DNA from 4 places in the Streptomyces sp. NPDC002580 genome. Region 3 is predicted to be linked to each of the others. Evidence: riboswitches for the same ligand, from Rfam matches in the RefSeq annotation. Region 3 holds a riboswitch; each other region holds the start of a gene.

Evidence for each region. Region 3 has a riboswitch for cobalamin ahead of ACFYW7_RS25190 (CbtB-domain containing protein). Riboswitches for the same ligand answer to the same signal wherever they lie in the genome.
Region 1: it holds a riboswitch for cobalamin, as region 3 does, so the genes downstream of both, ACFYW7_RS26860 (CbtB-domain containing protein) here and ACFYW7_RS25190 (CbtB-domain containing protein) in region 3, are expected to answer to the same signal.
Region 2: it holds a riboswitch for cobalamin, as region 3 does, so the genes downstream of both, ACFYW7_RS06115 (cobalamin biosynthesis protein) here and ACFYW7_RS25190 (CbtB-domain containing protein) in region 3, are expected to answer to the same signal.
Region 4: it holds a riboswitch for cobalamin, as region 3 does, so the genes downstream of both, ACFYW7_RS22950 (ribonucleoside-diphosphate reductase subunit alpha) here and ACFYW7_RS25190 (CbtB-domain containing protein) in region 3, are expected to answer to the same signal.

What each region holds. Positions count from the first base shown of each region.
Region 1 covers NZ_JBIAQZ010000009.1:174,350-181,944, forward strand. The annotation lists gene ACFYW7_RS26825 (sugar ABC transporter substrate-binding protein) at 1-145, opposite strand, end outside; gene ACFYW7_RS26830 (Gfo/Idh/MocA family protein) at 584-1,744, opposite strand; gene ACFYW7_RS26835 (type 1 glutamine amidotransferase domain-containing protein) at 2,157-2,852, opposite strand; gene ACFYW7_RS26840 (PadR family transcriptional regulator) at 3,070-3,645, opposite strand; gene ACFYW7_RS26845 (nuclear transport factor 2 family protein) at 3,728-4,120, shown strand; gene ACFYW7_RS26850 (ferredoxin) at 4,172-4,543, shown strand; gene ACFYW7_RS26855 (histidine phosphatase family protein) at 4,619-5,194, opposite strand; cobalamin riboswitch at 5,318-5,480, shown strand; gene ACFYW7_RS26860 (CbtB-domain containing protein) at 5,517-5,738, shown strand; gene ACFYW7_RS26865 (acyl-CoA dehydrogenase family protein) at 5,972-7,162, shown strand; partial or broken gene ACFYW7_RS26870 (transposase family protein) at 7,369-7,595, shown strand, end outside.
Region 2 covers NZ_JBIAQZ010000001.1:1,418,861-1,426,455, reverse strand. The annotation lists gene ACFYW7_RS06135 (alpha/beta hydrolase family protein) at 490-1,617, opposite strand; gene ACFYW7_RS06130 (class II aldolase/adducin family protein) at 1,906-2,643, opposite strand; gene ACFYW7_RS06125 (anion permease) at 3,493-4,734, shown strand; gene ACFYW7_RS06120 (hypothetical protein) at 4,755-4,973, shown strand; cobalamin riboswitch at 5,110-5,253, shown strand; gene ACFYW7_RS06115 (cobalamin biosynthesis protein) at 5,359-6,306, shown strand; gene ACFYW7_RS06110 (cobyric acid synthase) at 6,303-7,595, shown strand, end outside.
Region 3 covers NZ_JBIAQZ010000008.1:309,097-316,691, reverse strand. The annotation lists gene ACFYW7_RS25215 (ABC transporter substrate-binding protein) at 1-695, opposite strand, end outside; gene ACFYW7_RS25210 (DsbA family protein) at 1,292-2,236, opposite strand; gene ACFYW7_RS25205 (RrF2 family transcriptional regulator) at 2,233-2,667, opposite strand; gene ACFYW7_RS25200 (cupin domain-containing protein) at 2,806-3,315, shown strand; gene ACFYW7_RS25195 (enoyl-CoA hydratase/isomerase family protein) at 3,567-4,628, shown strand; cobalamin riboswitch at 4,884-5,029, shown strand; gene ACFYW7_RS25190 (CbtB-domain containing protein) at 5,070-5,291, shown strand; gene ACFYW7_RS25185 (CbtA family protein) at 5,313-6,071, shown strand; gene meaB (methylmalonyl Co-A mutase-associated GTPase MeaB) at 6,242-7,225, opposite strand; gene scpA (methylmalonyl-CoA mutase) at 7,222-7,595, opposite strand, start outside.
Region 4 covers NZ_JBIAQZ010000007.1:305,560-313,154, forward strand. The annotation lists gene ACFYW7_RS22930 (helix-turn-helix domain-containing protein) at 1-345, opposite strand, end outside; gene ACFYW7_RS22935 (hypothetical protein) at 438-641, shown strand; gene ACFYW7_RS22940 (hypothetical protein) at 602-1,084, opposite strand; gene ACFYW7_RS22945 (ribonucleotide-diphosphate reductase subunit beta) at 1,244-2,278, opposite strand; gene ACFYW7_RS22950 (ribonucleoside-diphosphate reductase subunit alpha) at 2,278-4,671, opposite strand; cobalamin riboswitch at 4,805-4,954, opposite strand; gene mctP (monocarboxylate uptake permease MctP) at 5,373-6,986, opposite strand; gene ACFYW7_RS22960 (DUF3311 domain-containing protein) at 6,983-7,264, opposite strand; gene ACFYW7_RS22965 (GntR family transcriptional regulator) at 7,535-7,595, opposite strand, start outside.

The sequences.
Region 1 (7,595 bases), on a different contig from region 3:
TGCCCGTGGCGGCGCCGTCCCCGTCGTCCTCGGACTTCTTGCCGCCCGAGCCGCTGGAGCAGCCGGCGGCGAGCAGGGCGGACGCCGCGGCCAGGGCGATGAACGGGGCGAATCTCCGGGAACGGGGGTGGAACGTGCGATCCATCTTCCAGCACCTCACTGTGCGGTCGGGGGAAAGCGAACGGGACGGCGCGGGGCGCGGGGCCCGTGCGGGGTCCGGACGGCGGATCCGGGCCTGGTCCGGTGCGGCGGCGGTTTCGTTGGGACGGGATACAAGTCCCTGGCGCCCCCACCTGTCAATGCTTTGTTAAGACATCACTTCAGAAACAGGTCCGAATGTCTGTACAAATAGCCTGATCGAAAGAGGATGAGGGCACGTCTCCAAGGCATAGGCGTCCTGCCCCCTCGCATCCCCAACATCCCCCGCACCTCCGGCATCAGGAGCGTCACGCGTGTCTGAGTCCGCTCTACCCAGGGTCTTCGGCGCTGACTCCGTCGAGGTCTCTCGATCCGATCACGGCGGAACGGATCGGCGCCGTCGCCCGGGCGGGCTCCGCGGTGTCGGGAGGACGGTGACCCGGGGTCACTCCGCGTCGAGTGTCACCCAGGCGCCCGACGCGGCGGAGCGGGCCATCGCGTCCAGCGCGGTCGCGCTGCGGACCGCGTCGACCAGCGTCGCACCGTACGGCGTGTTGTCGGCGACGGACCGCAGGAAGGTGTGCGCCTCGACGACCTTGAGGTCGTCGTAGCCCATGCCGTTCGCCGCGCCCGGCTGGAAGGCGCCGTAGTCCCCGGCTTCCGGACCGACGTACACGGTGCTGACCGGCTGGTCCTGGTACGTCGTGCCCCGGCTGACCCCCAGCTCGCCCATGCGGCGGAAGTCCCAGAACACGGCGCCCCTGGTGCCGTGCACCGCGAAGCCGTAGTTGTTCTGCTCGCCCACCGAGACCCGGCAGGCCTCCAGGACGCCACGCGCGCCGGAGGCGAAGCGCAGCAGGCAGTTGACGTAGTCCTCGTTCTCCACGGCGGCCGGTTCGCCGCCGCTCGCGCGGGCGTGACCCGAGGTCGCGCCGGCCGGGCGGGCCCGCAGCGGAAGGAAGACCGCGCTGTCCGCCGTCAGCGCCTCGATCTCGCCGAGCAGGAAACGGGCCAGGTCCACGCCGTGCGAGGCCAGGTCGCCGAGGACTCCGCTGCCGCCCCGCTCCCGCTCGTAGCGCCAGGTCAGCGCACCCTCCGGATCCGCCGCGTAGTCGCTGAGGAGACGGATCCGCGCGTGGGTGACGTCACCGACGGCGCCGGAGGCGATCAGCTCACGGGCGGCCACGACGGCGGGGGCGCCCCGGTAGTTGAAGCCGACCGTGCCCCGCACCCCGGCCCTGGCCACCGCGTCCGCCACCGCCCGGGCGTCGTCGGCGGTCAGGCCCACCGGCTTCTCGATCCAGATGTGCTTGCCGGCCTCGGCCATGGCCACACCGATCTCGCGGTGCAGGAAGTTCGGCGCCGCGATGCTCACGGCCTCGACGCGCGGGTCGGCGGCGATCTCCCGCCAGTCGCGCGTGGCGGTGGCGAACCCGTACCGCGCTGCGGCCTCCGCCGCCCGGCCCGGCACCTCGTCGGCGACGGCGACCAGTTCGGGCCGCAGGGCGAGGTGCGGGAAGTGGTGGCTCACACGGGCGTACGCCTGGGTGTGCACCCGTCCCATCCAGCCGAAGCCCACGACGGCGACGCCGAGCGTACGCACCATGACTGCCCACCCTCCTCGGACCGGCCGGACTGCCTCCGGGCTCACAGTGAAGCCCACACGGCGCCGGTCCGGACAGGCCGCGCGCCGACGGGAACCGAGAAAGACGGACCGCCGGCCACCTGATCAGCGCCCTCCTTGCGGGTGACCCGCCCGCCGCCGTCCCGTCGCGGTCGGTCCACCCCTGGTCCCGTCGCGGTCGGCCCGCCACCGGTCCCGTCGCTGTCGCCCCGTCGGTCTCTCCGCGACGCCGGGTACGGCCGCCGGGCAGCCCGGTAGTGGTCGCGGGCGCCCGGCGATCGGGTCAGCGGGGTGTGGGGCGCCGCGGCGGGCGGCCGTACGCGGCCGAGATCCTCGGCGGGCGGTCACCGGTCGTCGCCCGGACCGGCTGCCGCCGGAGCCGCCGGGCCACGGCTCAGGCCAGCTTCTTCAGCAGTTCCGCGGCGAGCGGGGCGGAGGAGGCCGGGTTCTGGCCCGTGACGAGGTTGCGGTCGACGACCACCTTCGGGGCCCACGGCTCGCCCTCCTGGAAGTCGACGCCCGCCGCGACGAGCCGGTCCTGGAGCAGCCACTTGGCCTTGTCGGCGAGACCGGCCTGGGTCTCCTCGACGTTCGTGAAACCCGAGACCCGGTAGCCCGCGAAGGAGTTGGAGCCGTCCTCCCGGGTGGCGGCCAGCAGCGCCGCCGGACCGTGGCACACCACGCCGAGCGGCTTGCCCGACTCCAGCGCGCCGGTGAGCAGCCGTCCGGACTCGGCGTCGGCCGAGAGGTCCTCCATCGGGCCGTGGCCGCCCGGGTAGAAGACGGCGGCGTAGTCGTCGAGGTTCACTTCCGACAGCTTGAGCGGCTGCCGCAGCTCGGCCATGGAGGCGATGGTGCGCGCGACCTTGTCGGCGCCCTCCTGCCCGCCGTTGAACTCGGGCGCCAGGCTCCCCTGGTCCACCGTCGGTACGACCCCGCCCGGCGTGGCGACGACGACGTCGTGCCCGGCCGCCTTGAAGGCCTCGTACGGTGCCGCGGCCTCCTCGGCCCAGAAGCCGGTCGGGTGGAGGGTGCCGTCGGCGAGCGTCCAGTGGTCGGCGCCGGTCAACACGAAAAGGATCTTCGACATGGTGCGTTCTCCGGGGGTGCGGGTCCTGTCGGACCTGGAAGGGATCTCGTTCGTACGCCCTGACGGTCCAGGTGCGGAACGTCGGGGCGGTGATGTCCTCGACCGTATGCGGGCCGGACATAGGTGACCAATAGGGAACCCGCTCGCAGCCATAGGCCATCCGATGGGGTGGCGGGAATATCCGTGGCCGGGGCGGTGGCCCTGCGGTCGTGATCCTTCAGGGCCCGTCCGGGCGCGGCGTGGACGCGCGCCGTTCCAGGACCCGCAGCGTCCGTTCCGCCCAGTCGATGATCGCCTGCTCGAAGGCGCGTCCCCCCAGGAGAGTGAGGTACGGGCCGACGCGATCCGTCCCGGCGAGGTACTCCTCCTCGGTGCGGCCGTCGAGGAGGCGAACGCCGATCCGGTCGTAATGGGCCAGCTTGGCGCGCGCCCATTCCAGCCGCTCGGCGACCGACGCCCGGACGGCGTCCGCGTCCCCCTCGTCCAGGGCGTACACCTTCACCATCAGCTCGTCGCGGATCGCGGTGGGCCTCGCCGGATCGGCGGTGAAGGCCGCCAGCGCGGCGAGACCCGCCGCCGTCAGGGAGAACACCCGCTTGTTGGGCCGGCGCTCCTGCTGCACGAGCCTGGCCTCGATGAGCCCGTCGGACTCCATCCGGTCGAGTTCCCGGTACAACTGCTGGGGGGTCGCCATCCAGAAGTTGGCCACCGAGGCGTCGAACCCCTTGGCCAGGTCGTAGCCCGACGCCTCACCCTCCAGGAGCGCGGCCAGAACCGCGTTGCGCAATGCCATCCCGTCAGGCTAGACGGCACTCACCCATCCGACTAATCTGATCCGCACCTAATCAATTAGTTGAGTATGAGAGGCGGGTTCGATGAACTCCTTCCGCAAGGCCGTGGAGGCCGGTGACCTCGGCGCGGTCGAGGAGCTGCTGGCCGACGGTGTCGTGTTCACCAGTCCCGTCGCCTTCAAGCCGTATCCGGGCAAGGCGATGACCGCGGCCATCCTGCGCGGTGTCTGGCGCGTCTTCAGCGACTTCCGCTACGTCCGCGAGATCGCCGGAGCCGACGGCCGTGACCACGCGTTGGTCTTCACCGCCAAGGTGGGGGACAAGGAGATCAACGGCTGTGACTTCCTGCACTTCGACGAGGACGGGCTGATCGACGAATTCACCGTGATGGTGCGGCCGTTGTCGGCCGCGCAGGCGCTCTCCGAAGCCATGGGAGCGCAGTTCGAGCAGATCTCCCGGGAGGCGGCCGGGGCGTGAGGTCCCCGCGCCGCGCGGTTTGAACCGACTCCTTCCGGCTACCCGCCCGTTGTGACGACGACTTCCGAGCAAGAGCTCTTCCGGTTCCTGGAGGACCGGTTCGCCTGCGCCCAGGCCTGCGCCGATTGTGCCCTGGCCTGTGCGCTGCGGGTCGGCCTCATGGGTTCCGAGGGGCCCGAGGAGCAGGATCTCGCCCGGCGCAAGGGCATCCAGTGCGCGGAGGTGTGCGAGGCGACCTGTCACGTGCTGTCCGGGCAGCCGGGGCAGAACGAGTCGCGTATCCGCACCCAGTTGGAATGGTGCCGTGACGTCTGCCTGGAGTGCGCGGACGTCTTCGACGGGCAGCCCGGCGCGGAGGCGAGCGCCAAGACCAGCCGCGCGTGCGCCCAGGCGTGCGCGGACTTCATCGCCACGCTGAGGTGAGGGCGCCGGCCTACCCGGTCGCGCCCGACCGGGCCCTGGCCACCCACGTCCGCGGGCCGATGGGCCGAACGGCCCCTATCCGAGAGGGCGTCCGGCCCGCACGTTCCAGCGCCCCGAGCGCCCGCTGAACTCGGTCATGGTGAGCGGCGGCACGTCGACGCGCCAGAACGCCGAGTCGGGAGCCCCCAACACCCGTACCGTCAGGGCCCGTACGATCTCGGGTTCCACCACCGCGACGGTTCTGCCGTCGAACTCGGCCGCCGAGTCCAGGTGTTCGGTGACCCGGTCGCAGAACGCCCGCACCGACTCCCCGTCGTGCGGCGCCGACGAGGGATCCGCGAGCCAGCGCGCCACCGCCTCCGGCTCCTTCGCGCTCACCTCGGCCAGGGTCGCCCCGTGCCAGCGGCCCACGTCCAGACCGGCCAACTCCGGTGCGTCGACACCGCCGTCGAGCCCGAGCGCCTCCGCGGTCTGCCGGCACCGCGCGGTGGGGGAGACCCGCAGTCGGGCTCCGGCCGGCACGGCACCCGCCTCGGCCGCCGCCCGGGCGGTCCGCAGCCCGGCGGCGTCGACCGGACTCCCGGCGTCGAAGCGGGCCTCGCGCAGCGCCTCGCTGATCGCCGCGGAGATCAAGAACACTCGGCTCGTCATGCCGTCACTCTGCTACGCGCCGACCCGTTCGCCAAAGCCGGGCCGCGGTCCGGCAGGGCGGTCCCCGCGCGTCTCCGGCGCGCGGGGCTCACACGGCGCGGGCCGTGCGCGCCCTTTTCCGGGAACACGCTTCGCGGTACGGTCGCGTGGATATTGACGACGGTTCGGCGGAAGTCCGGTGGGAATCCGGCACGGTCGCGCCACTGTGAGCCCGGTACACGCCGCTCCGGCCAGGAGCGGTGAAGGCGGGCCGAGTCAGACCCGTGGCTGTCGTCCTGTGCACCACCGAGACGGGACGCGAGTTCCCCAGGAGGTTCCGCCCATGGCACAGTCCGTCGTCCAGCCGACCGTCACCCCCACTGCCGTACCCGCCAAGCTGCCGATCGGCGCGATCGCCCCCTGGGCGTTCTTCTTCGGCGTCCTGATGCTGGTCCTGCTCTACTTCGTCGGCGCCGAACAGGGCGCCACCTCCCTCGTGTCCGGCGAGAACGTCCACGAGTGGGTCCACGACGCACGCCACCTGCTCGGGTTCCCCTGCCACTGACGGCGGGAGACCGACGAGCCGAGAGATCACGCGACGACCGGCGGCCGACGGCCGCACGGGCGGCCGTCGCGACGGGGCGGAGCCGGGTTCGACCGGGCTCCGCCCCACCGCTTTGCCCCGTCGCACCCACCGCCGCGCCCCGAATCTGTCTCCCATGTCATCGGCATTCCCAATTTCTGCAACACGTTCTACGGTGTGCGCCGTCAGGTCGGCTCGGAGGGGCAGGAGGCGCCGTGCATCTCGAATACACGCCGGAGCAGCAGCGGTTGCGGACCGAACTGCGGCTCTACTTCGCCGAGTTGGTACCGGGCAACGCCTATGCGCGATACGGCGACCCGGCGGCGCAGAAGCGGTTCTACCGCGAGACGATCCGACGCCTGGGCGCGGACGGCTGGCTCGGGGTCGGCTGGCCCGAGGAGTACGGCGGCCGGGGCCTGAGCCCGATGGAGCAGTTCATCTTCTTCGACGAGGCGGCCCAGGCCGGGGTGCCGTTGCCCCTGATGGCGCTCAACACCGTCGGGCCGACCATCATGCGGTTCGGCACGGAGGAGCAGAAGTCGTACTTCCTGCCGAAGGTCCTCTCCGGTGAGATCGACTTCGCCATCGGCTACAGCGAGCCCGACGCCGGCACGGACCTCGCCGCTCTCAAGACCAAGGCCGTACGGGAAGGCGACACGGAGACCGGCCACTACACGGTGAACGGCCAGAAGATCTGGACGACGAACGGTGACACGGCCGACTGGGTGTGGCTCGCCGTCCGTACCGATCCGGACGCCCCGCCGCACAAGGGCATCACCATGCTGCTCGTGCCGACCTCCGACCCCGGCTACTCGTGCACGATCATCAACACCCTCGCCTCGCACGACACCACCGCGAGCTACTACGAGAACATCCGCGTCCCCGCCGCGCGCCGGGTGGGCGAGGAGAACAAGGGCTGGCGGCTGATCACCAACCAGCTCAACCACGAACGCGTCACCCTCGCGGCACACGGCACCATGGCCATCCGTGCCCTGCACGACGTCCAGCGCTGGGCGATGGAGACCAAACTCGCCGACGGCCGCCGCGTCGTCGACCTCCCGTGGGTGCGCCGCCTCCTGGCCCGCACGCACACCAGGCTCGACGCGATGAAACTCCTCAACTGGCGGATGGTGAACGCCGTCCAGGAGGGCACGCTCACCCCGCAGGACGCCTCCGCCGTCAAGGTGTACGGCTCGGAGGCGCGCCGGGACGCGTACGCCTGGCTGATGGAGATCGTCGCGGCCCCCGGCGTCCTCAAGGAGGGCTCCTCCGGAGCGGTCCTGAACGGCGAACTCGAACGGGGCTACCGGTCGGCGGTGATCTTCACCTTCGGCGGCGGCAACAACGAGATCCAGCGGGAGATCATCTCGTGGATCGGGCTGGGGATGCCGCGGGTGCGGCGGTAGTTGTGTGTGACGAAGCTTTTTAGTTGGCACAAAAGCGGGATAGTTGGCACCGAACCTCCGACGCGGACCGAAGGGTAGCGGGCCTGGCTTGCGGACTGAGCCTTTCCAACCTGCCTATGATGCCCGCGTGTTGGACGGTTCAGCGAAGCGGCGAAGCTCCTGGTAGACGGGTTCTCGACCAAGATCACCCGTACCGCCAGGAGCGCGTGCTTGTTCACCCGTCGTCGATCGACCTGTCCAGTCGCACTCTGCGGCACCTGACCGGGCAGCTCGCAGGCCGCCGCAGGGAGATCGGTACCCGGTGGCGGCGGCCGGCGGCCGGGCGTCAGGCCCCGCTCGCCCTGGCCCACCTGCGGTGCGGTGACACCTGTGTCCGGTTCGCTGCCGGGTTCAGCGTCGGGATCGCGACGGTCTACCGCTGCATACGCGAGGC
Region 2 (7,595 bases), on a different contig from region 3:
TGTCCGCCCGGCGGCCCCCGTCGGCCCCCTCGCCCCGCCCGCACCAGGGCGTCTGCGGCTTCACTCCGGGGGTGCGCGCCGGGCGGACGCCGCCGAGGGGGCGCGCGCCGATCCGCGTCCCCGGACGCGTCGACGCGGTTCCCGGGCGCCACTCGGACGAGACACGGCCCCCGGGGGGCGGCGGGCACCGGCGACGGCTCAGCCCCGCGAGGCGGACAGCGGCCGGGACGGACAGCGGCCGGGACGGACAGCAGTCGGGGTGGACGGAGAGCGGGGTGGACGACGAGCGCGGTGGACAGCGGCCTGCGTGACCGCAGCCGTCGGGGGCCGCTGCCGGAACGCGCGGCCGCCGCGGTGGCCTGTCGGCGCGGTGAGCCGCGGGCGGCATGGCATGGGGTGGCCCGGCCCGGCCCGGCCGCCGACGGGGCCTGCCGCCGGTGGTCGGCGGCCACGGTGGCCGCCGGTTCAGCGAGCGGACGCCGAGGGGGTCTACATCAGGGGGGTGAGGAAGCGGCGCAGGACTTCCTCGTAGCTCGCCGGGTCGGCGTTCCACATGGCGCCGTGCGGGGCCTTCGGGACGGTGTGGAGCGTGACCAGGTCGGGACGGCTCGCGGCGAGGCGGCGGGAGGGGCCCCAGGGGGCGATGGCGTCGTCCGGGCCGTGCACCAGCAGGGTCGGCACCTTGACCTGGTCGGGGTGCGCGGCGCTCGCGATGCGGTCTCCGCTTACCCCGGTACGGCCCTGGGCGGCGCGCACCGCGAGCGGCAGCAGGAAGCCGGGGGTGTGGCGGGCGCTCGCCAGGGCGCGCAGGGTGGTCTCCCAGTCGAGGACCGGCGAGTCCAGGACCAATCCGGAGATCCGTTCGCGCAGCGCGGAGTGGGCGGCGGCGCGCAGCGCCATGGTGGCGCCGGTGGACCAGCCGTACAGGACGACCCGCTCGGCGCCGTACCGCACGGCGTACCGGATGGCCGCGTCGAGGTCCCGCCACTCGGTCTCGCCGAGGTGGTTCAGACCGTCGGAGGGCCGGGGCGCACCGAGGTCGCCCCGGTAGGCGAGGTCGAGGACCGGGAAGTGCCGGTCGTTCAGGAACCCCATCACGTTCATGGGGTGTTCGCAGGTGGCTCCGAGGCCGTGGACGGTGATGACCCAGGTGTCCCGGACCGCGGGCACGAACCAGGCCGGCAGGGTGCCGAGTTCGCCGGGTACGTCGACGTCGGAGTGTTCGAGCCCGAGAGCGGACCCGGGGTCGCCGACGTACAGGTTCGGGGTGAGCCACACCTTGTCGCCGGGTTCCAGGGAGCCGTGCGTGACGCGGTCCAGCCGCCGCACGACGGTGTCGGCGGTGTGCGGGACGGAGTCGAGGAGGGGGCCGACGACCGCGTGGGAGCCGTCGCCCGCGAGGCCGTAGGTTCCCGGGCGCCGCGAGGCCAGGGCCCTGGTGAGGGTGATGCCGCCCACCGTCGTGGCGTGCACGGTGAGCCGGGGCTCGCCGGGCAGGGGCTTGCCGGGGTGCGTCTTCAGCGCGGCGTCGCTGGCGAACCGACCTGCCGCCACGGAGGCCGCGCCCGCGGCAGTGGCTACGGTGACGGCCGCTGCCATGGCTCTTAGGGTGCGCACTCGACCAGTTTCCCGGCGGAGTCCGCCATCGGCCAGCGGGAGCGTCCTCAAGGGTGACGGTCGGGCGTACCGGCTGTCCGGCGTGCGCGCTCCGGTTCCGTCCGGCACCACACACCCCGCACCGCGCAGTCGGCACCTGACCGTTGACGCCGGACCGTCGGTGCCGGACCGTCAGAGCCAGCCCGCCGACGCCGGACCTTCGGCGCCTGGCCTTCGGCGCCGCGCCTCCCGTTCCACCTCACCGGCCCCGCGCCTCCGGCCCTACGTCACCGGTTCCACTCCCCGGTACTACGCCTCCGACTCCATGCCCTCTGCCGCTGCCTCTGCCGCTTCCGGGGACTCCTGGCCGTACCCCCGCAGGCGCTCCGCGGTCTCCTGGAGCTGCTCCGGCGAGAGCAGGGCGGGCGTCAGGCCCGGGATCGAGGAGGACAGGAGCCAGACGCGGCACATCCATTCCAGCTGGGCCGTGCGGTCGTACGCCTGGTCCAGCGAGGCCCCGTAGGCGAGGGTGCCGTGGTTCCGGAGGAGGCACGCGGTGCGGTCGGTCAGGGCCCGGAGCACGTTCTCGGCCAGTTCCGGCGTGCCGTAGGCCGCGTACGGGGCGACGCGGACCGGGCCGCCGAGCGCGGCGGCCATGTAGTGGATCAGCGGGAGTTCCGGGACGAGGGTCGAGACGGCCGTCGCGTGCGGGGCGTGGGTGTGGACGACGGCCCGGGCGCCGGTCGCCCGGTACGTCGCGAGGTGCATCGGCAGTTCGCTGGTCGGCCGCAGCGAACCGATCACCTGCCGGCCGTCCAGGCCGACGCCGACGATGTCGTCGTGGGCCAGCCGGTCGTAGGGCACGCCGGTGGGCGTGACCAGGACCGTGTCGCCGACACGGACCGAGACGTTGCCCGACGTCCCGACCACCAGTCCGTCGGTCACCGTACGGCGGGCCGTCGCGACGAGCTGGTCCCAGGCCCGCCCGACGGCGTCCCGGGCGTCCCTCGCGGCCGGCCCGTCCCCCGTGTCGCCCTCGTCCGACATCCGCGGGTCCTCCCACCTGTCCCGTGCGCCCCTGGCCGCTCGGCCATGCCGCGATCCTGCCAGGAACGCACGCCGACGCACCCCGGGCGGGCGCACCCCGGAACCCGAACACGCCTCACGGGGCCGGATGTCCCACGCGTCCCGTCCCGGGCCGCCCGGACCGGGTGCCTCGCACGCGACGGCGGAGCCCGGCACCCGGGTGGCGCACTTCGTATACAACGACGGGCCCGGCGCGCGGACGGCTGGAAACCGCCGTCGGCGGCGACACCGACTCGGACACCGGGCGAACCCGCACGACATGCGCGAACGCCTCGCCCGACCAGGGACGCGACAGGAACGCGACAGGAACGCGCCAAGGACACGACGGCGACGTGACGGGGAGATGGATCAAGGTTTTCGGCTACGGGACCCACAAAGAGACCGGTCATGTCATGTGATGTGCGTCACAGTGCCTCATCAGGTCGTCCACACCGGACACGGCCGGGCTTTTGTCGCGAATGACGCCCCGTGGCCGACCCGTCACGGCCCGGTGACACCGGCGCGTCCTCGACGCGGCACTCTCCGACCCGCCCCCGCGAGGCTTTCAGCGGCGCCACAACGGCGGCGACCTGCTATGTGACCGGAATCTCATGCGCGGAACCCCCTCCGCGCGGACGGTTCGGCCCGCGGCGGGAACCCGTACCGGAACCCGATATTCCGTATCCGTTCGAACCAGGGCATCGCCCTCCGTCACAAGCGGAACAGCGATCCACCGTTCGGGACACCATGCCGCCCGACCCAGTTCATCTTCCGTTCACCCAGGTTGCCTACGGTCCCCCTGCCACTGACGTCCAACAGAAGCCTGGGTAAATGGAACACATCACGCTCCTCCTCGGAATCGTGATCGTCACCGCTCTCGTGTTCGATTTCACGAACGGTTTCCACGACACCGCCAACGCGATGGCCACCACCATCTCGACCGGCGCCCTCAAGCCCAAGGTCGCGGTGGCCATGTCCGCCGCCCTGAACCTTGTCGGCGCCTTCCTCTCGGTGGAGGTCGCCAACACGATCTCCAAAGGCCTCGTCGACGAATCCGGCATCCGGCCAGAAGTGATCTTCGCGGCGCTCGTCGGCGCGATCCTCTGGAACCTGGTGACGTGGCTCGTCGGACTTCCGTCCAGCTCCTCGCACGCCCTCATGGGCGGCCTGGTGGGCGCCACCATCGCCTCCGCCGGTACCGGCGCGGTGCACGGGGACGTCCTGGTCGGCAAGGTGCTCCTCCCCGCCGTCGTGGCCCCGATCGTCGCCGGTCTGGCCGCGATGGTCGCCACCCGGCTGTCGTACAAGCTCAGTGGCAACACCGACACCAAGGCCAGCAAGAAGGGTTACCGCGCCGGCCAGATAGCCTCCGCGGGCCTGGTCTCGCTGGCCCACGGCACCAACGACGCGCAGAAGACGATGGGCATCATCACCCTGGCCCTGGTCGCCGGTGGCGCCGTCGCTCCCGACTCCGACCCGCCGGTCTGGGTCATCCTCTCCGCCGGTCTCGCGATCGCGCTCGGCACCTACCTGGGCGGCTGGCGCATCATCCGCACGATGGGCAAGGGCCTGACCGACCTCCAGCCGCAGCAGGGCTTCGCCGCCCAGACCAGCGCGGCCACGGTCATCCTGGCCTCCTCGCACATCGGCTTCTCGCTCTCCACCACGCACTCGGTCTCCGGTTCCGTGATGGGCGCGGGTCTCGGCCGCAAGGGCGGGGTGGTCCGCTGGTCCACCGCCACCCGGATGGCTGTCGCCTGGGTCCTCACGCTGCCCGCCGCCGCCCTGGTCGGCGCGCTCGCCGAGTGGGTCACCGGTTTCGGCGCCTGGGGCACCACGCTCGTCGCCGTCTTCCTGGTCGCTTCCAGCTTCGCGATCTGGCGCCGCTCGCGCCGCGAGGTCATCGACCACACCAACGTCAACGACGACGCGGAGCCCGCCGGTGTGGTGACCACGGCCATCGCCGCCGTCACCCCGCCCCCGGTCGGCACCCTGACCGAGGGCCTCACGGCCACCATCCCGGCCCCCGCCGAGCCCACGACGACGCCTTCGGCGCCGTCCGCCGTGGCCTGAGAACCGAAGGAAGAAACAGCATGCACATCGACTGGTCAGCCCTCGGTTCCGTCTTCGGGGTCAGCCTCGGGGTGACCGTGGCCCTCGTCGGCCTCTTCACCCTCGGCGTCGCGGGCCTCTCCAAGAAGGAGTCGGCCCAGGGCGGTTCCGCGGTCGCGGCGGCCACCGGCGCGTACGTCTGCTTCGCGGCCTGCGCCGCGGCGGTGGCGTACGGCATCTCCCTGATCATGACCAAGTAACCCGGAGCCAGAAGCCAGGAAAAAGGTTTCACCGGGCACTACCGCGCGTGGGGTGCGGGACGGATCACCGTCCCGCACCCCACGCGTATGTGGGCCTGCGCACACTGTCCCCCCGCAGGTCAACAGCCAGTTGACGGCCGTTCGCACCCCGTGGTGGACTGCCGGAGCCAAGTACGGCGGCATGAGAGGAAGCCGGTGCGAATCCGGCGCGGTCCCGCCACTGTCATCGGGGAGGAAACTCCCCGGGAGCCAGGAACTCTCACCGCCGGTCTAGTCGAACCAGGGCGTGGACACCCTGAGTGAGGACATATCGCCATGCGCGGCTGCCCGTTGCCCGTTTCGCTGAGTACGAAGGTTCCGCCCCACCCCACGGCCGGCTGACCCCGTGCGTGCCGATCGCGTCTTCGCGTACGGCGCCGCCGCCGGCCTTCTCGGCGACCTGCTGCTCGGCGATCCCCGCCGGGGGCATCCGGTCGCCGCGTTCGGGCGGGCCGCCGCATCCGTGGAGCGGACGCTGTGGCGGGACCACCGGGGCTGGGGCGCCCTGCACACGGCCGTCTGCGTGGGCGGTGCCACCGGGCTCGCCGCGCTCGCGAGCCGTTCCGTGCGCGGATCGCGCACCGCGTCCGTCGCCCTGACCGCCGCCACCACCTGGGCCGTCGTCGGAGGGACCTCCCTCGGCCGGGAGGCCCGGGCCGTCGCGGGCGCGCTCGCGGCCGGTGACCTCGAGGTGGCCCGTGAGCGGCTGCCGCATCTGTGCGGGCGCGATCCGCAGGCGCTGGACGCCGACGGTGTCGCGCGCGCGGTCGTCGAGTCCGTCGCCGAGAACACCTCCGACGCCGTGGTCGGCGCTCTGGTCTGGGGCGCCGTCGGCGGTGTGCCCGGACTCGTCGCCTTCCGCGCCGTGAACACGCTCGACGCCATGGTCGGGCACAGGTCCCCCCGCTACCGGCGCTACGGCTGGGCCTCCGCCCGGCTCGACGACGTCGCCGGCTGGCCGGGAGCCCGGCTGACCGCCGCCCTCGCCGCCGCGGCGGGAGGCGACCCACGGGGCGCCGTGCGCGCCTGGCGCGCGGACGCGCACAGACACCCGAGTCCCAACGCCGGTCCCGTGGAGGCCTCGTTCGCCGGAGCGCTCGGCGTGCGGCTCGGCGGCACCCTGTCGTACGGGGGCCGGGTCGAGCACCGGCCCGTGCTCAACACCTCGGGCCGCGCGGTCCGGGTCCAGGACATCGAGCGGGCCGTCCGGCTCTCCCGCCGCGTCGGCTGGCTCGCGCTCGGCGTGGGCGCCGCGGGACGCGTCCTGCTCACCAGGAAGGGACGAACCGCATGAGCGGCGGACTGCTGATCGCCGGGACCACCTCCGACGCGGGCAAGAGCGTCGTGACCGCCGGGATCTGCCGGTGGCTGGTGCGCCGGGGCGTGAAGGTCGCGCCCTTCAAGGCCCAGAACATGTCCCTCAACTCGTTCGTGACGCGCGAGGGCGCCGAGATCGGGCGGGCGCAGGCCATGCAGGCACAGGCCGCCCGGGTGGAGCCGACCGCGCTGATGAATCCCGTGCTGCTCAAGCCCGGCAGCGACCGGAGCAGCCAGGTCGTCCTGATGGGCCGGCCGGTGGGCGAGATGAGCGCCCGCGGGTTCTTCGGGGGGTCCGACGGCCCGGCCCCCGGGGAGCGGCTGCGCGGCGGACGCCAGGAAGCACTCCTCGGCACCGTCCTCGACTGTCTGGCCGAGTTGCGGGGCACGTATGACGCGGTGATCTGTGAAGGGGCCGGCAGCCCGGCCGAGATCAACCTGCGGCGCACCGACATCGTGAACATGGGGGTGGCACGGAACGCGCGGCTTCCCGTGCTCGTCGTCGGCGACATCGACCGGGGCGGGGTGTTCGCCTCGTTCTTCGGGACGGTCGCGCTGCTGTCCCCCGAGGACCAGGCGCTCGTCGCCGGGTTCCTCGTCAACAAGTTCCGGGGGGACGTCAGTCTGCTGGAGCCCGGGCTCGACATGCTGCACGGTCTCACCGGGCGGCGCTCCTACGGCGTCCTGCCCTTCCAGCACGGTCTCGGCATCGACGAGGAGGACGGGCTGCGGGTCTCGCTGCGCGGAGCCGTCCGCGAGTCCGCGGTCTCCTCCCCCGTCGGCGACGACATCCTGCGGGTCGCCGTCTGCGCGGTGCCGCTGATGTCGAACTTCACCGACGTGGACGCGCTGGCCGCCGAACCGGGCGTCGTGGTGCGGTTCGTGGACCGGGCCGAGGAACTGACCGACGCCGATCTGGTCATCGTTCCCGGGACCCGGGGCACGGTGAAGGCACTGAGGTGGCTGCGCGAGCGCGGCCTCGCCGACGCGATCGCGCGCCGGGCCGCCGAAGGACGCCCCGTGCTCGGGATCTGCGGGGGGTTCCAGCTCCTCGGGGAGCGCATCGAGGACGAGGTCGAGTCGCGCGCCGGCCGGGTCGAAGGGCTCGGACTCCTGCCCGTGCGCGTGCGGTTCGCGCGGGAGAAGACGCTGACGCGGCCGGTCGGCGAGGCACTCGGCGAGCACGTCGAGGGGTACGAGATCCATCACGGGGTCGCCGAGGTGACGGGCGGGGACGCCTTCCTGGACGGGTGCCGGGTCGGCGCC
Region 3 (7,595 bases):
GCGTCCCAGTAGTCCGGGTTCTTCTTCAGGACGGCCTTGGTGCCCGGGACGAGCTGGGTGACGGTGAACGGGCCCGCGCCGACCGGGTTCTGGTCCAGCTCGCCGGGGGAGGCGGCCGCCTTGGGGCTGGCGATCTGCAGGACGCGCTCGCCGAGCAACTGGGGGATCTGGTAGTCGACCTGGCTGAGGTGGATCACCGCGTCGAGGCCCTTCGCCTCCACCGACTCGATCGACGTCAGGTCGCCGAAGAGCGCCGAGTTCTTCTGCTTCTTGGCCCGTTCGATCGCGGCCTTCACCGCGGCGCCGTCGACTGGCGCGCCGTCGCTGAACTTCAGGTGGGGGCGCAGGTGGAAGGTGATCACATCACCCTTGTTGTTGTACTCCCAGCTCTTGGCGAGATCCGGAACCGCCTTCCCCTTCTCATCGGTCCGGGTCAACGAGGCGTACACGAGGGCGAGTTCACGGAACTGGGCGCCGCTGCCGCTCACCACCGGGTCCCAGTGCGTGGGGAAGTAGGAAGAGGTCCACTTCAGCGCGGCGCCGCCGGAGGCCGACGAGGCCTCACCGCCGCAGGCGCCGAGGGCGGGGACGAGCACGGAGACGAGGGCGGTCCCGAGGGCGGCGGCGCGCAGCCGGCCGGGCCGTGCGGCGGATCGGAGGGCGGCGGGGACGCGGGGCGTGACACGTGCGGACATCTGCTTCTGCTTTCGGGAAGGCTCCGCCCCGCGCCGGGGCGGCGGGAGGGGGAGCGAGGGCGGCACACCCCGCCGGCCGGCGTCGCACGGCCCGGGAACGGGCATGCCTGAGCGCGCTTCGGCGCACACGGGGGCATGCCGCGTTCAGGGCATGTGGCGTCGGCGGATCGTCGCGGGGACGGCCGGAAGACGGAGGGAGCGGTGAGGAGGGAACGCTGAGGGGCGGACGTCACGGAACGCCGAGGGGGCGTGTGCGGCGAAGCGCCGGGGGAGCGGCGCGCTGTGACGGGTCCGGGCGGCGAGACGGCGGGAGGCCGGTGCCGGCGGGGACGGCGTCAGGCGCCGGGGGGCCGCGGTTGGCGGGCGGTCAGCGACAGAGAGCGCTGCAGGTGCGCCGCAGGTCCACGTAGCGGCACACCACGCCGGGGTGCGTCGTGAGCATGCTGCACATCCTGGGGCCGCGTCTCGGCGGCTGTCAATGGACACCAATTGGTGTCTCATTGGTCGGGACGGACCTGACCACCGGTCAGCTGCCCTTCGGGGAAAGGCGGGAGAGCCGACCGCCGGCCGCGCCCTGACCGCTGGTCAGAAACCCGTCAGGGCGCGGCGGTCGCGTCGCGGCCCCCGGCCGGGTGTTCCGCGGCCTCGTCCGGGTGCAGCCACACGGGGCCGTTGCCCGTCCCGACCCGGACGGCCCCGGCGGGGGGCCAGGGGCCGTCGGTCAGCACGGCGCGCTCCGGGTCGGTCAGGCTGCGGTACCGGGCGAGCGCCTCCGAGGGGGCCGCCCGCACGGCGTCCGCCGCCAGTGAGGGTCTCACCGCGTCGAACGCCGCCACGTACTCCTCGTACGGCCGCCAGCCGGGCACGACACGGCACCCGGTGGGAGCGCGGACCAGCAGGGTCGGCAGCGCGTAGCGGTACCCGCCGTCGGCGGTCTCCTTGAGGGTTCCGGGATGAGGTGAGGCGCCGCCCGCCGACAGCACCTCGCGGACCGGCCGGCGTGCCTCGGCGCGGTCGGCGCGCACCGCCTCCAGCACGGCCGCCGAAGCCGCGTCGGCGCGGAGCCGGTCGAGGTCCAGGCCGGGCACGCCCCGTACCGCCGACTCCGCGAGCGCGGCGGTGTCCGCCGGCTCTCCGAGGACGAAGACGCTCTCCCGCAGTCGTCGCAGCACCCGATCGGCCACCACGTCGCCCTGCCGCTCGGCGGCCTTGGCGACCAGGGACGCGGGCCACGAACTCGCCGCGACCCGGCTCAGCCGCGGTGCCCGTGGCGCCCGCGTGTGGGCGCTGATGTCCTCGACGTACCGCGCGTACCAGGCGGTCTCCGCCGCCGGGTCCGGCGGCGGGTCGTCGTCGTGGTCGAAGAGCACGCAGTACGCGCGGCGCCAGTGGACCCGGCCCGCCAGTCCGGCGCGGAGCCGGCGGAACACCGGCTCCGAGCCCCAGGCCCACGGACACAGCGGATCGGTGTACTCCACCACCTCCACCTCCACCTCCACCTCCACCGCGTCCGGGGCCGGCGGTGTCGGCGGGGCCGTCACGCGGCTCCCTTCCGGGCCCGCGGTCCGTCCGCCTCGGCGGGCAGCAGGGTGGACAGCGTGGTGCCGCCCAGAACCGCCGCCGCCTCCGCCTCGATACGGCGCCACAGTCCAGGCAGTCCGGAGGCGGGGCCCGGATAGTCGAGCCCGGCCAGCGGCTCACTCCGCAGGGTGATCAGTTCGCCGTCCATGGCGCGCAGGACGTCGAGCAGGGAGATCTCTTCGGCGGGCCGGCCGAGCCAGTAGCCGCCCTCGCAGCCGCGCTGGCTGCGCACCAGGCCGGCTCTGCGCAGTTCGCCCACCACGGACTTGAGGAACCGGAACGGGATCTGCTGCGAGGAGGCGATGGCCTCGCAGGTGAGCGGGCGGGCCGGTTCGCGGGCGAGTTCCAGCAGGGCCCGCGTGGCGTAGTCCGCCTTCGCGGAGATATGCATGCGCACATGATGCCCGACACGGTGTCCGCCAAGACGGTTTCCACGGGTTCCCCACGAACATTGCGGGAACATTGCCGCAGGTGAAGGGCAATGGACACCTCTTGACATCCTTTTCCGGGCCGCTCTAGCGTCCCTGTCATGAGCGAGTCGTTGACCACCCCCGGCGAAGGTTTCCACCCCCATCTCCAGGACGCCGCAGGGCAGTCGGCATCACCCCTGCGCACCCGCCTGCACCACGTCCGTGCCGACGCCCTCGACGGCGGGACGGCGCAGACCGGCGGCATGCGCAGGTTCGCCGCCGTCAGCGGGGCCACCGTCGGCTCCGAGAAGCTGTGGATGGGCCAGACCCACGTCGCCCCCTCCACCTCCTCCTCCGACCACCACCACGGGGCGTCCGAGACCGCCATCTACGTGGTGAGCGGACATCCCGAGTTCGTCTTCCTCGACGACTCGGGGGCCGAGCCCGAGGAAGTACGCCTGCGCACCTCCCCCGGTGACTACATCTTCGTGCCCCCGTTCGTGCCGCACCGCGAGGAGAACCCGGACCCCGCCGAAGAGGCCGTCGTCGTCATCGCCCGCAGCACACAGGAGGCGATCGTGGTCAACCTGCCGCAGCTGTACGTGCTCCGGCCCGGGGACGGAGCCTGAAGGAACCGGCCGCCGGGTCGACGCGCACCCCGGTCGACGTGTTCTCCAGCACGCGTTCCCCTCGCCCCGATGGGCCGCCCGTCATGACCCGGAGTCGAGCGCCCCGCGCTTCCCGCACCCGCGCGGGAGCCGCGACGGCCGGTGGGTACCGTAGCGAGAAGACCGCCGTGACCGGCGAACGCACCGGACCCCGGAAGGAACCGACGAGACATGCGCGTCATCGTGGCCCGCGCCCTGACGGAGGCGTTCGGATGAACGGCACCGGGGCACACGGCGCCGAGGAACCCGTCCTGCTGCGCACCGAAGGACGCGCCGCCCACATCATCCTCAACCGGCCGAGGGCGCTGAACGCGCTGAACCACGCGATGGTGCGCCGGATCGACCGGGCGCTCGCCGCCTGGGAACACGACCCGGCCGTCGAGACCGTGGTCATCACCGGCGCCGGCGAGCGCGGGCTGTGCGCGGGCGGCGACATCCGCGTCGTCCACGACGACGCGCGCGACGGGGACGGCACCGCCTCCGCCGCCTTCTGGCGCGACGAGTACCACCTCAACGCCCGCATCGCCCGCTATCCCAAGCCGTACGTGGCCGTCATGGACGGCATCGTCATGGGCGGCGGCGTCGGTGTCTCCGCGCACGGCGGCGTCCGGGTCGTCACCGAGCGGTCGAGGATCGCCATGCCCGAGACCGGGATCGGCTTCGTCCCCGATGTCGGCGGCACCCACCTGCTCGCCCTCGCCCCGGGCGAGCTGGGCACCCACCTCGCCCTCACGGGCGCCTCGATCGGCGCGGCCGACGCCCTGCTGTGCGGCCTCGCCGACCACTACCTGCCCTCCGCGTCGCTCCGGGAGTTCGTCGCCGACCTGGCCGACAGACCCGTACGGGAGGCTCTCGCCCGCCACGCGCGGGCGGCGCCCCCGGCCGAACTGGCCGACCGGCGGGAGTGGATCGACGCCTGCTACTCCGCCGACACGGTGGAGGAGATCCTGCGACGCCTGTTCGCGGTCGGTGACCCGGCGGCCAAGGAGACCGCCGAGATCCTCCTCGGCAACTCGCCCACCGCGCTGAAGGTCACGCTGGCCGCCCTGCGCCGCGCCCGGCGGCTCGGCCGGCTGGAGCCCGTCCTGGACCAGGAGTTCCGGGTCTCCTGCGCGGCCCTGTCCGCCCCCGACCTCGTGGAGGGCGTCCGGGCCCAGATCATCGACAAGGACCGCGACCCGCACTGGTCCCCGGCCACCCTCGCCGAGGTCACCGACGCCGACGTCGAACGCTTCTTCGTCTCCTTGGGAGAGGGCGAACTCGGGCTCGCGTGACCGGCACCGCGCTGACGCGGGCGGCCGGGCGGGACGCTCGCGCCCACGGCCCCGGCCGCCCCGCGGCGGCCGGGGGCCCCTCGGAGTTCGTTCCGAACTGCCTTCAGCTGTAAGTGAGTTGTGAGGGACGCGTACCGAACTCGGCAGGCCCGACAGCCGGGTCGCCCGCCGGGGCGCGGGTGACCCACCCCGTCCCAGGAGACCCGTCACCTGGGACGAGAGGAAGATCACGGCGGACGGCGCGGTCTTGGCGGTGAACTCGCCAGGCGGTACGGTCGGTCCGATATTGATGACGTCAAGACGGAAGCCGGTGGAAATCCGGCACGGTCGCGCCACTGTGAACGGGACGCCCAGCCATGCTGGGCGCCGCGTGAGTCAGACCCGTAGGCGTCATCCTGTGCACCACCGAGATGGGACGCGAACTCCCGAGGAGGTCCTGCCATGGCGCAGACCGTCGCTCCGCCGACCGCCACCACCCCCGCCCTTCCGGCCAAGCTGCCGATCGGCGCGATCGCCCCCTGGGCGGTCTTCTTCGGCATCCTGATGCTGGTCCTGCTGTACTTCGTCGGCGCCGAACAGGGCGCCACCTCCGTCGTCTCGGGCGAGGACGTCCACGAATGGGTGCACGACGCCCGCCACCTGCTCGGTTTCCCCTGCCACTGACGCGAGGGACAGCACTCACCCATGAACTCCGCAACGGTAAGAAACCTGCTCGTGCGAGGCATGCTCGCCGGTCTCGCGGCCGGTGTACTCGCCCTGGTCGTCGCCTACTTCCTCGGTGAACCGAGCGTGGACAGCGCGATCGCCTTCGAGGAGGCCCAGGCCTCCGGGCACGAGCACGAGGTCGAACTCGTCTCCCGCAGTCTCCAGTCCACCGCCGGACTCGCGACCGGTGTCCTGCTCTACGGCATCGCCTTCGGCGGCATCGCCGCGCTCGCCTACTGCTTCGCGCTCGGCCGCGTGGGCCGCCTCGGCCCCCGCGCGACCGCGCTGCTGCTGTCGGGGACCGCACTGATCGCCGTCTACGTCGTGCCGTTCCTGAAGTACCCGGCCAACCCGCCGGCCGTCGGTGACCACGAGACCATCGGCAAGCGGACCACCCTGTACTTCCTGATGATGGTCCTCGGTGTGCTCCTGGCGATCGGCGCCACCGTCCTCGGCAAGCGCCTCGCGCCGACGGTGGGCACCTGGTACGCGACGGTCGCCGCCGTGGCGGCCTTCGTGGTCGTGATCGGCCTGGCCTACGAGTTCCTGCCCGCGATCAACGAGGTGCCAGGTGACTTCCCGGCCACCGTGCTGTGGCGGTTCCGGCTCTCCGCCCTGGCCATCCAGACGGTCCTGTGGGGCGGATTCGGCCTCGTCTTCGGCGAGTTGGCCGAACGCGTGCTGAACCCCAGGCCCGCCGCGGTCGCGGCCGGACGATCGGTCCCGGCCGCGCGCTGATCCTTCGGGACGTGCGTTTTCGGACGTGCCTCCGGTACGGAGAAGGGCTCCTCGGAATCCTCCGAGGGGCCCTTCCGCGTTTCGGTGCCCAGGCGGCCGGGTCGTGGCGGATACCGCGAGGCCTTGGGGCGACGGGCGCGGGACCGGTGGGTCATCCGCCCCCGCGTGGCTCAGGGCGCTTCGCGGCCGAACGCCTTCAGAATGCGTTCCGCGGCGAGCGTCGCCGTCAACCCGCCCTCCCGCACCTGCCGTTCGAGGTCGGGGGCGAGCGCCCGTACCGCCTGGTCGGAGTGCAGCCGGCCGAGGAGTTCGTCGCGGACCATCGTCCAGGTCCAGTCGACCTGCTGGTCACGGCGTTTGTCGGCGAGGCGGCCGGTCGAGTCGAGCAGGGTGCGGTGCTGTTCCAGACGCTCCCAGACGGTGTCCAGACCCGACGACTCCCGGGCGCTGCAACTCAGCACGGGCGGCGTCCACACCGCGTCCTTGCCGTGCATCAGCCGCAGGGCGCCCGCCAGTTCACGCGCCGCCGACTGCGCGTCGCGCTCGTGCGGGCCGTCCGCCTTGTTGACGGCGATCACGTCGGCCAGCTCCAGGACACCCTTCTTGATGCCCTGCAACTGGTCTCCGGTGCGGGCCAGCGTCAACAGCAGGAACGAGTCCACCATGTTGGCGACGGCCGTCTCGGACTGGCCGACCCCGACCGTCTCCACCAGCACCACGTCGTAGCCGGCCGCCTCCATCACCACGATCGACTCGCGGGTCGCCTTCGCCACCCCGCCGAGCGTGCCGGCGGTGGGGGAGGGGCGGATGAACGCGGCCGGATCGACGGCCAGTCGCTCCATCCGGGTCTTGTCGCCGAGGATCGAACCGCCCGTCCGGCTGGACGACGGATCGACGGCGAGCACCGCGACCCGGAACCCGAGCTGGGTCAGCATGGTGCCGAAGGCGTCGATGAACGTCGACTTGCCCACCCCCGGCACCCCGCTGATGCCGATCCGCCGCGCCTTGCCGCTGTGCGGGAGCAGCTCGGTCAGCAACTCCTGCGCCAGCGCCCGGTGCTGGGGCCGGGTGGACTCGACGAGCGTGATGGCACGGGCGACCAGCGCCCGCTTCCCGTCGAGCACACCCTTGACATAGGTGTCGAGTTCGATCACAGGTCGTGCCCGAGACCGGCAGAGAGCCGCTCGACGAGGTCGTACGCCGCGTCCGGGATCACCGTCCCGGGTGGGAACACGGCGGCCGCGCCCATCTCCAGCAGCGTCGGCACGTCCTGCGGCGGGATCACCCCGCCGACCACGACCATGATGTCCTCGCGGCCCTCCGCCGCCAGCTCCTCGCGCAGCGCGGGGACGAGGGTGAGGTGCCCGGCGGCCAGCGAGGAGACGCCCACGATGTGCACGTCCGCCTCCACGGCCTGGCGGGCGACCTCGCCCGGCGTCTGGAACAGCGGGCCGACGTCGACGTCGAAGCCGAGGTCGGCGAACGCGGTCGCGATCACCTTCTGGCCGCGGTCGTGACCGTCCT
Region 4 (7,595 bases), on a different contig from region 3:
GCCGAGCGCGAAGACCCCGGAGCACACGCTGAGCACCCGGGCCCCGCGGTCCACCACGCGGCGCAGCGACGTGAGCAGTTCGGGCGGATAGCCGCGTACGGCGTAGGTGTCCCCGGCGGGCACGACCACCAGGTCGGCCTCCTCGAGCCGGTCCAGGCCGTACGGGGTGGACACGGTGAACCCGGGGACATGGGTGTTGAGCGTCGGTCCTTCGGCGGAGACGACAGCGAACTCGTAGACGGGCAGCCCCTGATCGCTGCGGTCCAGGCCGAACACCTCGCAGACGACGCCGAGTTCGAAGGGATGCACGCCGTCGAGCAGGACGGCCGCCACGTTGTTCAGCATGTCCCCAGTGTGCCCGGCAAGTGGCAGTAATTCGAGGGGGTGCGGCAGTTCTGCCACTGACGGTAAGGAGTCAACGGCACGAGACTGGTGTCATGAACTCAGCGATGGACAACCTCGTCGGAATCCTTGCCGTCCTCGGGATCTTCACGGCCCTGGCGCTCCCCTCCCTGATCGGGCTGGCGCGTGAGCGGCGCGTCGACCGTCAGCTCAGGGCCGCCGCGGGTCCGAGCCGGGAGACCGGGCGGCGGCCGCGGTCTCACGCCCTCGTCACCACCACGGTGACCGTCCACTCCTGAAGGCCGTCGCAGGAGACCCGGGCGGGATCGCTCGGGCACCTCGGCCGGGACGACGTCAGCCGGACCGTCCCCGCCGAGACCGCCCGGTAGGCGGCGGACGCGTCGCCCGGCTGGAGGACGATGCCGCTGTTGGTGGCCTCCAGGGCGTCGCCGGCGGCCTTCACCGGCTCCCAGGGCCTGCGGGTGGTGCCGTCCAGGGTGACCCGGATCGTCTCGCCGGGCGCCAGACAGTACGTGTCCCCGGTGTCGGCGGCGCCGAGCTCGGCCCGCGCCGTGGCGCAGTCCCGTGGCGACGTGGTGGACGACGGTGCGGACGGCCGGGCGGGTGACGGTGACACGGTGACGCTGCCGGCCGTGTCGTCTCCGCTTCCCGTGCCGCAGCCCGCCAGGAGCAGGGGCAGAGCGGTGAGGGCGATGATCCGGATGGGGGTCCTTCGACGCATGGGGTGGCCTCCTCGCGGGTTGGACGTGCCATCGCCGGATCAGGATCCCTCCCCGTGGGACAGGGCCCCGGTCGCGATCGCGACCGGGGCCCTGTCCCCGTGTCCCCCCAGGTCGCCCGAGGGGCGGGACCCCGATCGGGTCCTCCGGCGGGCGGACGGTCAGAAGTCCTCGTCGAGGTCGACCGTGCCCTCCACCGCGACCTGGTAGGCGGACGGCCGGCGCTCGAAGAAGTTGGTCAGTTCCTGGACACCCTGGAGCTCCATGAAGGAGAACGGGTTCTCGGAGCCGTACACCGGGGCGAAGCCCAGCCGCTGCAGACGCTGGTCGGCGACGCACTCCAGGTACTGGCGCATCGACTCGGTGTTCATGCCCGGCAGACCCTCGCCGCACAGGTCACGGCCGAACTGCAGCTCCGCCTCGACGGCCTCGCGCAGCATGTCCGTCACCTGCTCCTGGAGCCGGTCATCGAAGAGCTCGGGCTCCTCCTTGCGGACGGTGTCGACGACCTCGAAGGCGAAGCTCATGTGCATCGTCTCGTCGCGGAACACCCAGTTGGTGCCGGTCGCCAGGCCGTGCAGCAGACCCCGGCTGCGGAACCAGTAGACGTACGCGAAGGCCCCGTAGAAGAAGAGCCCCTCGATGCACGCGGCGAAGCAGATCAGGTTCAGCAGGAAGCGGCGGCGGTCGGCCTGCGTCTCCAGCCGGTCCAGCTTCTCCACCGAGTCCATCCACTTGAAGCAGAACTGGGCCTTCTCGCGGATGGAGGGGATGCTCTCGACGGCCGCGAAGGCCGCCGTGCGGTCCTCGGGGTCGGGCAGGTAGGTGTCGAGCAGCGTCAGATAGAACTGGACGTGCACGGCCTCCTCGAACAGCTGCCGGCTCAGGTAGAGCCGCGCCTCGGGGGAGTTGATGTGCTTGTACAGCGTCAGCACCAGGTTGTTGGCCACGATCGAGTCGCCCGTCGCGAAGAACGCGACCAGCCGGCCGATCATGTGCTGCTCGCCCTGCGACAGCTTCGCGAGGTCGGCGACGTCCGAGTGGAGGTCGACCTCCTCGACGGTCCAGGTGTTCTTGATGGCGTCCCGGTAGCGCTCGTAGAAGTCCGGGTAGCGCATGGGGCGCAGGGTGAGTTCGAAGCCCGGGTCGAGGAGGTTCTTCTCGGACGCGGCCTTCTCGGTGTTCGTGTCGCTCATCACTGGCAGGCCTCGCAGGACTCGGGGTTCTCAAGGGAGCAGGCGACGGCGTCGGGGTCGGCCGCCTGCTGGACGGGGATGGCCGTCTCGGGGCGCGCCTGCGCCTGGGCGGCGCGGGCGATGCGGGTCGCGGGACGGGAGCGCAGGTAGTACGTCGTCTTCAGGCCCGACTTCCAGGCGTACGAGTACATCGAGGAGAGCTTGCCGATGGTCGGCGTCTCCAGGAACAGGTTCAGCGACTGGGCCTGGTCCAGGAACGGTGTCCGGGCGGCGGCCATGTCGATCAGGCCGCGCTGCGGGATCTCCCACGCCGTGCGGTACAGGTCGCGGACGTCCTGCGGGACCCAGGTGAAGCCCTGCACCGAACCGCTGGACTCGCGCAGCGCCTCACGGGTCTGCGCGTCCCACACGCCGAGCTTCTTCAGCTCGTCCACCAGGTAGGAGTTGACCTGGAGGAACTCGCCGGAGAGCGTCTCGCGCTTGAACAGGTTCGAGACCTGCGGCTCGATGCACTCGTACACGCCCGCGATCGACGCGATGGTGGCGGTGGGCGCGATCGCGAGGAGCAGCGAGTTGCGCATGCCGACCGCGGCGATCCGCTCGCGCAGGGCGGCCCACCGCTCCGGCCAGTTCAGCTCGACCTCGAAGTGGTCCGGGTGCAGCACACCGCGGGCGGTACGGGTCTTCTCCCAGGCGGGGAGCGGGCCGTTGCGCTCGGCGAGGTCCGCGGAGGCCTCGTACGCGGCGAGCATGATGCGCTCGGCGATCCGGGTGGACAGGGCGCGGGCCGCGGGCGAGTTGAACGGCAGCCGCAGCTTGAAGAAGACGTCCTGGAGACCCATCGCGCCGAGGCCCACCGGACGCCACCTGGCGTTGGAGCGGCCCGCCTGCTCGGTCGGGTAGAAGTTGATGTCCACCACGCGGTCGAGGAAGGTGACCGCGGTGCGCACGGTCTCGTCGAGCCGCTCCCAGTCGATGTCGTCGCCGACGACGAACGCGCCGAGGTTGACCGAGCCCAGGTTGCAGACCGCCGTCTCCCCGTCGTCCGTGACCTCCAGGATCTCGGTGCACAGGTTCGAGGAGTGGACGGTGTGGCCCGGCTCCGCCGTCTGGTTGGCGGTGCGGTTGGCGGCGTCCTTGAAGGTCATCCAGCCGTTGCCGGTCTGCGCGAGGGTGCGCATCATGCGGCCGTAGAGGTCGCGGGCCGGGATGGTCTTCCTGGCGAGGCCCGCCTCCTCGGCCTTGCGGTAGGCCGCGTCGAACGCGTCGCCCCACAGGTCGACCAGCTCGGGCACGTCGGAGGGGGAGAACAGGGACCAGGCGCCGTCCTCGTTCACCCGGCGCATGAACTCGTCCGGGATCCAGTGCGCGAGGTTCAGGTTGTGCGTGCGCCGGGCGTCCTCACCGGTGTTGTCGCGCAGTTCCAGGAACTCCTCGATGTCGGAGTGCCAGGTCTCCAGGTAGACCGCGGCGGCGCCCTTGCGCCGGCCGCCCTGGTTCACCGCGGCCACCGAGGCGTCGAGCGTCTTCAGGAACGGGACGATGCCGTTGGAGTGCCCGTTGGTGCCCCGGATCAGCGAACCGCGGCTGCGGATGCGGGAGTACGACAGGCCGATGCCGCCCGCGTGCTTCGACAGGCGCGCCACCTGGTGGTAGCGGTCGTAGATGGAGTCCAGCTCGTCGAGCGGGGAGTCGAGGAGGTAGCAGGACGACATCTGCGGGTGCCGCGTACCGGAGTTGAAGAGCGTGGGGGAGGAGGGGAGGTAGTCGAGGCGGCTCATGAGCCGGTAGAGCGCGCCGACCTCGTCCACGGAGCGGGCCGTGTCGTCCTCGGCGAGGCCGCACGCCACCCGGAGCATGAAGTGCTGGGGTGTCTCGACGACCTGACGGGTGATCGGGTGCCGGAGCAGGTAGCGGCTGTGCAGCGTGCGCAGCCCGAAGTAGCCGAAGCGGTCGTCGGCGGCCTCGGCCGAGGAGGCGGCGATCAGCGCGTCGAGGCGGGCCGTGTGCAGCCGGACGAACTCGGCCGTGCGGTCGGCGATCAGGCCCTCGCGGTGGCCGACGGCGACCGACTCGGAGAAGGTCGTGACGCCCTGGGAGGCGGCCTCCACGGCGATGCTGACGGTGAGGAGCCGGGCGGCCAGCCGGGAGTAGGCGGGGTCCTCGGAGATGAGACCCGCGGCCGCCTCGGTGGCCAGTTCGCGCAGCTCGGCCTCGTCGGCGCGGGCGGACCGGCCGCGCAGCGCCGCGGCGGCGACCCGGCCCGGGTCGGCGTCGGGGAGGTCGGCGGTGAGATCCGTCAGGGTCCGCAGCAGCGTGACTCCGGGACCGTCGGTCTCCACCGGGGCCTGCTGCGCGGTCACTGAAGCCGGATCGGCTGGCGCGATGGTCACGTGGGGCTCTCCCTCGCTCGGCACGGGGCCTGGCGGGGAGGCACGGGGCACACGGGAGCGCTCCTGGGCGGCAGCGCACCGCGTCCACCGGCCCATTCCGCGAGGCCCGGACGTCGTCGGCACCCGGGCCGGACGGCCGGGGCGCGCTGTCGGCAGGTCCTCGGACTGACACGGGTGCGGACGCGCGGGAACGCGGAAGCACACAAGTACACCGTTGCGGGACAGTTCCGGATTTGCACCGGATTCCCCTGCGGCGACAGCGACCATGAGCATACATCTTGTGCCGGGCTCCGGGAGTACCCCCACATGTTGTGTCAGGTCGACGTCGAGGGGCGTTACGGAGCGTGCCGGATCGTCAACTCGTAGGTGAGCGGCGGATGTCGTCGAACCCGGGAAAAGGGGGCACGGGCGCGCTCCGGGACGGGCGGGGCCGCCTCGCCCCGGCCGCGACGGCGCCGCGCGGGGCGCCCCCGGCGGGACGGACTCGTGCCGTGATCCCGCCCGCCGCCGGGTGCTCCTCGGGCTACGCGGGCCCGAGGGCGATGTCCACGCCGGCTGGTCCGCCCGCCCGCACGCAGGCCCGCCCGGCACGGCGACGGGCCGCCGGATCCCCGTCCGGCGGCCCGTCGTACGCCGCTGTGATGCCGTTCAGGACCCGTGGCCGTCACCGTGTCCGGTTGCCGGTCACCGACGGCCGCCGGTCAGTGGCTCGCCTCCGCCGCGGTGGCGGGCGGGAGCTCCGTCGCGACTCCGGGGTCCCCCGCGTCGGCCGTGTAGTCCTCGGGAGAGGTCTCGTCGACGCCCTCGGGGGCGTTGAACGCCCGCAGGGCGAAGGTGAGGACGACGGCCACGGCCACGTTCAGGACGAACGCCGTCAGGCCGAGGTAGCCGATCTCCCCGATGCCGGGGATCTCCTTCGAACTGCCCCCGAAGTGCTTCTGGGTCGGCGAGGCCACCCCGTAGGCGGCGATCGTGCCGTAGAGCATGCCGACGGCCCAGCCGCCCAGCAGCGCCCAGCGGTGGAACCAGCGGGTGAACAGCCCGCCGACCAGCGCCGGGAAGGTCTGCAGGATCCAGATGCCGCCGAGCAGCTGGAAGTTGATCGCGACGGTCTTGTCCATGGTGAGGACGAAGACCAGCGCGCCCACCTTCACCAGGAGCGAGACCAGCTTGGAGACCTGGGTCTCCTGCCGGGGGGTCGCGTCCGGCTTGATGAAGTCCTTGTAGATGTTGCGGGTGAAGAGGTTCGCGGCCGCGATCGACATGATGGCCGCCGGGACGAGCGCCCCGATGCCGATGGCCGCGAAGGCCACGCCCGCGAACCAGTCCGGGAACATGTTCTCGAAGAGCTGGGGGATGGCGAGCTGGCCGTTCTGCACCTTCACGCCGGCCGCGATCGCCATGAACCCGAGCAGGGCGAGCAGCCCCAGCATCAGCGAGTACAGCGGCAGGATCGTGGTGTTGCGGCGGATCACCTCGCGGCTGCGGCTGGACAGCGTCGCGGTGATCGAGTGCGGATACATGAACAGCGCCAGCGCCGAGCCGAGCGCGAGGGTGGCGTACGTCCACTGGCCCGCCTCGGCGGGGACGAGCCCGCCCGCGCCCGCGGCCGTGTACTTGTCGCTCGCCGCCTTGAAGATCTCGTCGAAGCCGCCCAGCTTGATCGGGATGTAGATGATGGCCACCGCGATCACGATGTAGATCAGGGTGTCCTTCACGAACGCGATCAGGGCGGGCGCCCGCAGGCCCGAGGAGTAGGTGTACGCGGCCAGCACGCCGAAGGCGATGAGGAGGGGCAGGTCCTTGACGAACCAGTTGGTGCTCTCGCCGCCGCCCACGCCCATCACGTCGAGGACGGCCTGGATGCCGACCAGTTGGAGCGCGATGTACGGCATGGTGGCCAGGATGCCGGTGACGGCCACGGCCAGGGAAAGGCTCTTGGAACCGTGGCGGCCGCGTACGAAGTCCGAGGTCGTCACGTAGCCGTGCTTGTGGGAGACCGACCACAGGCGGGGCAGGAACGTGAAGATCAGCGGGTAGACCAGGATCGTGTACGGCACGGCGAAGAAGCCGGCCGCGCCCGCCGCGTAGATCGCCGCGGGTACGGCGACGAAGGTGTACGCCGTGTAGAGGTCGCCGCCGAGCAGGAACCAGGTCACCCAGGTGCCGAAGGACCGGCCGCCCAGGCCCCACTCGTCGAGGCTGTGCTCGTTGTCGGCCCTGCGCCAGCGGGCGGCCAGGAAGCCCATGGCCGTGACGGCCACGAAGAAGAAGACGAAGACGCCGAGCGCGACGCCGTTCACACCGTCGTTCATGCTTCCGCACCTTCCTCGGTGGAGGCGCGTCCCCGGGCGGAGGCGCGGGTCCGCTGGTCGCGCTTCCACAGCTGGTGCGCGACCACGGTCAGCACCGTGGAGAGGAACACCCACATCATCTGGTACCAGTAGAAGAACGGGACGCCGATGAAGGCCGGGTCGGTCTTCGCGTAGGAACCGACCCACAGCATCGCCACGAAGGGCGCCAGCAGACAGAGGGCGATCACCACGCGGACCGGTGTCACCACCGGTGGTTTCACTTCGGGCAGGTCTGACATGGGTCGGCTCCGTCCCCTCATCGATCACCTGGGCAACAACGCGCAGGCAATCTAGGCGACGGTTCCGCTTTTAGGGAACACCTTTGCCCGGACGGCGGATGTGGAGGGTTCGTGCGGGCGAGTGCGGTGGTCCGGCGGGAGCGGAACTCCGTGACGGAACAAGCCTCCTGACGGCCCGTCGGCTGCCTTCCGCCGGCTTTCCGTCGTCTGCCCGCTGCCCGTCCACTGCCTTCCGCCACCCGCCCGCCGGCCCTCCGCCGGCCCCGGGTCTCAGTCCTGCGGGCGCTTGAGGCGGGCCACGAACTTGTAGCGGTCCCCCCGGTACACCGAG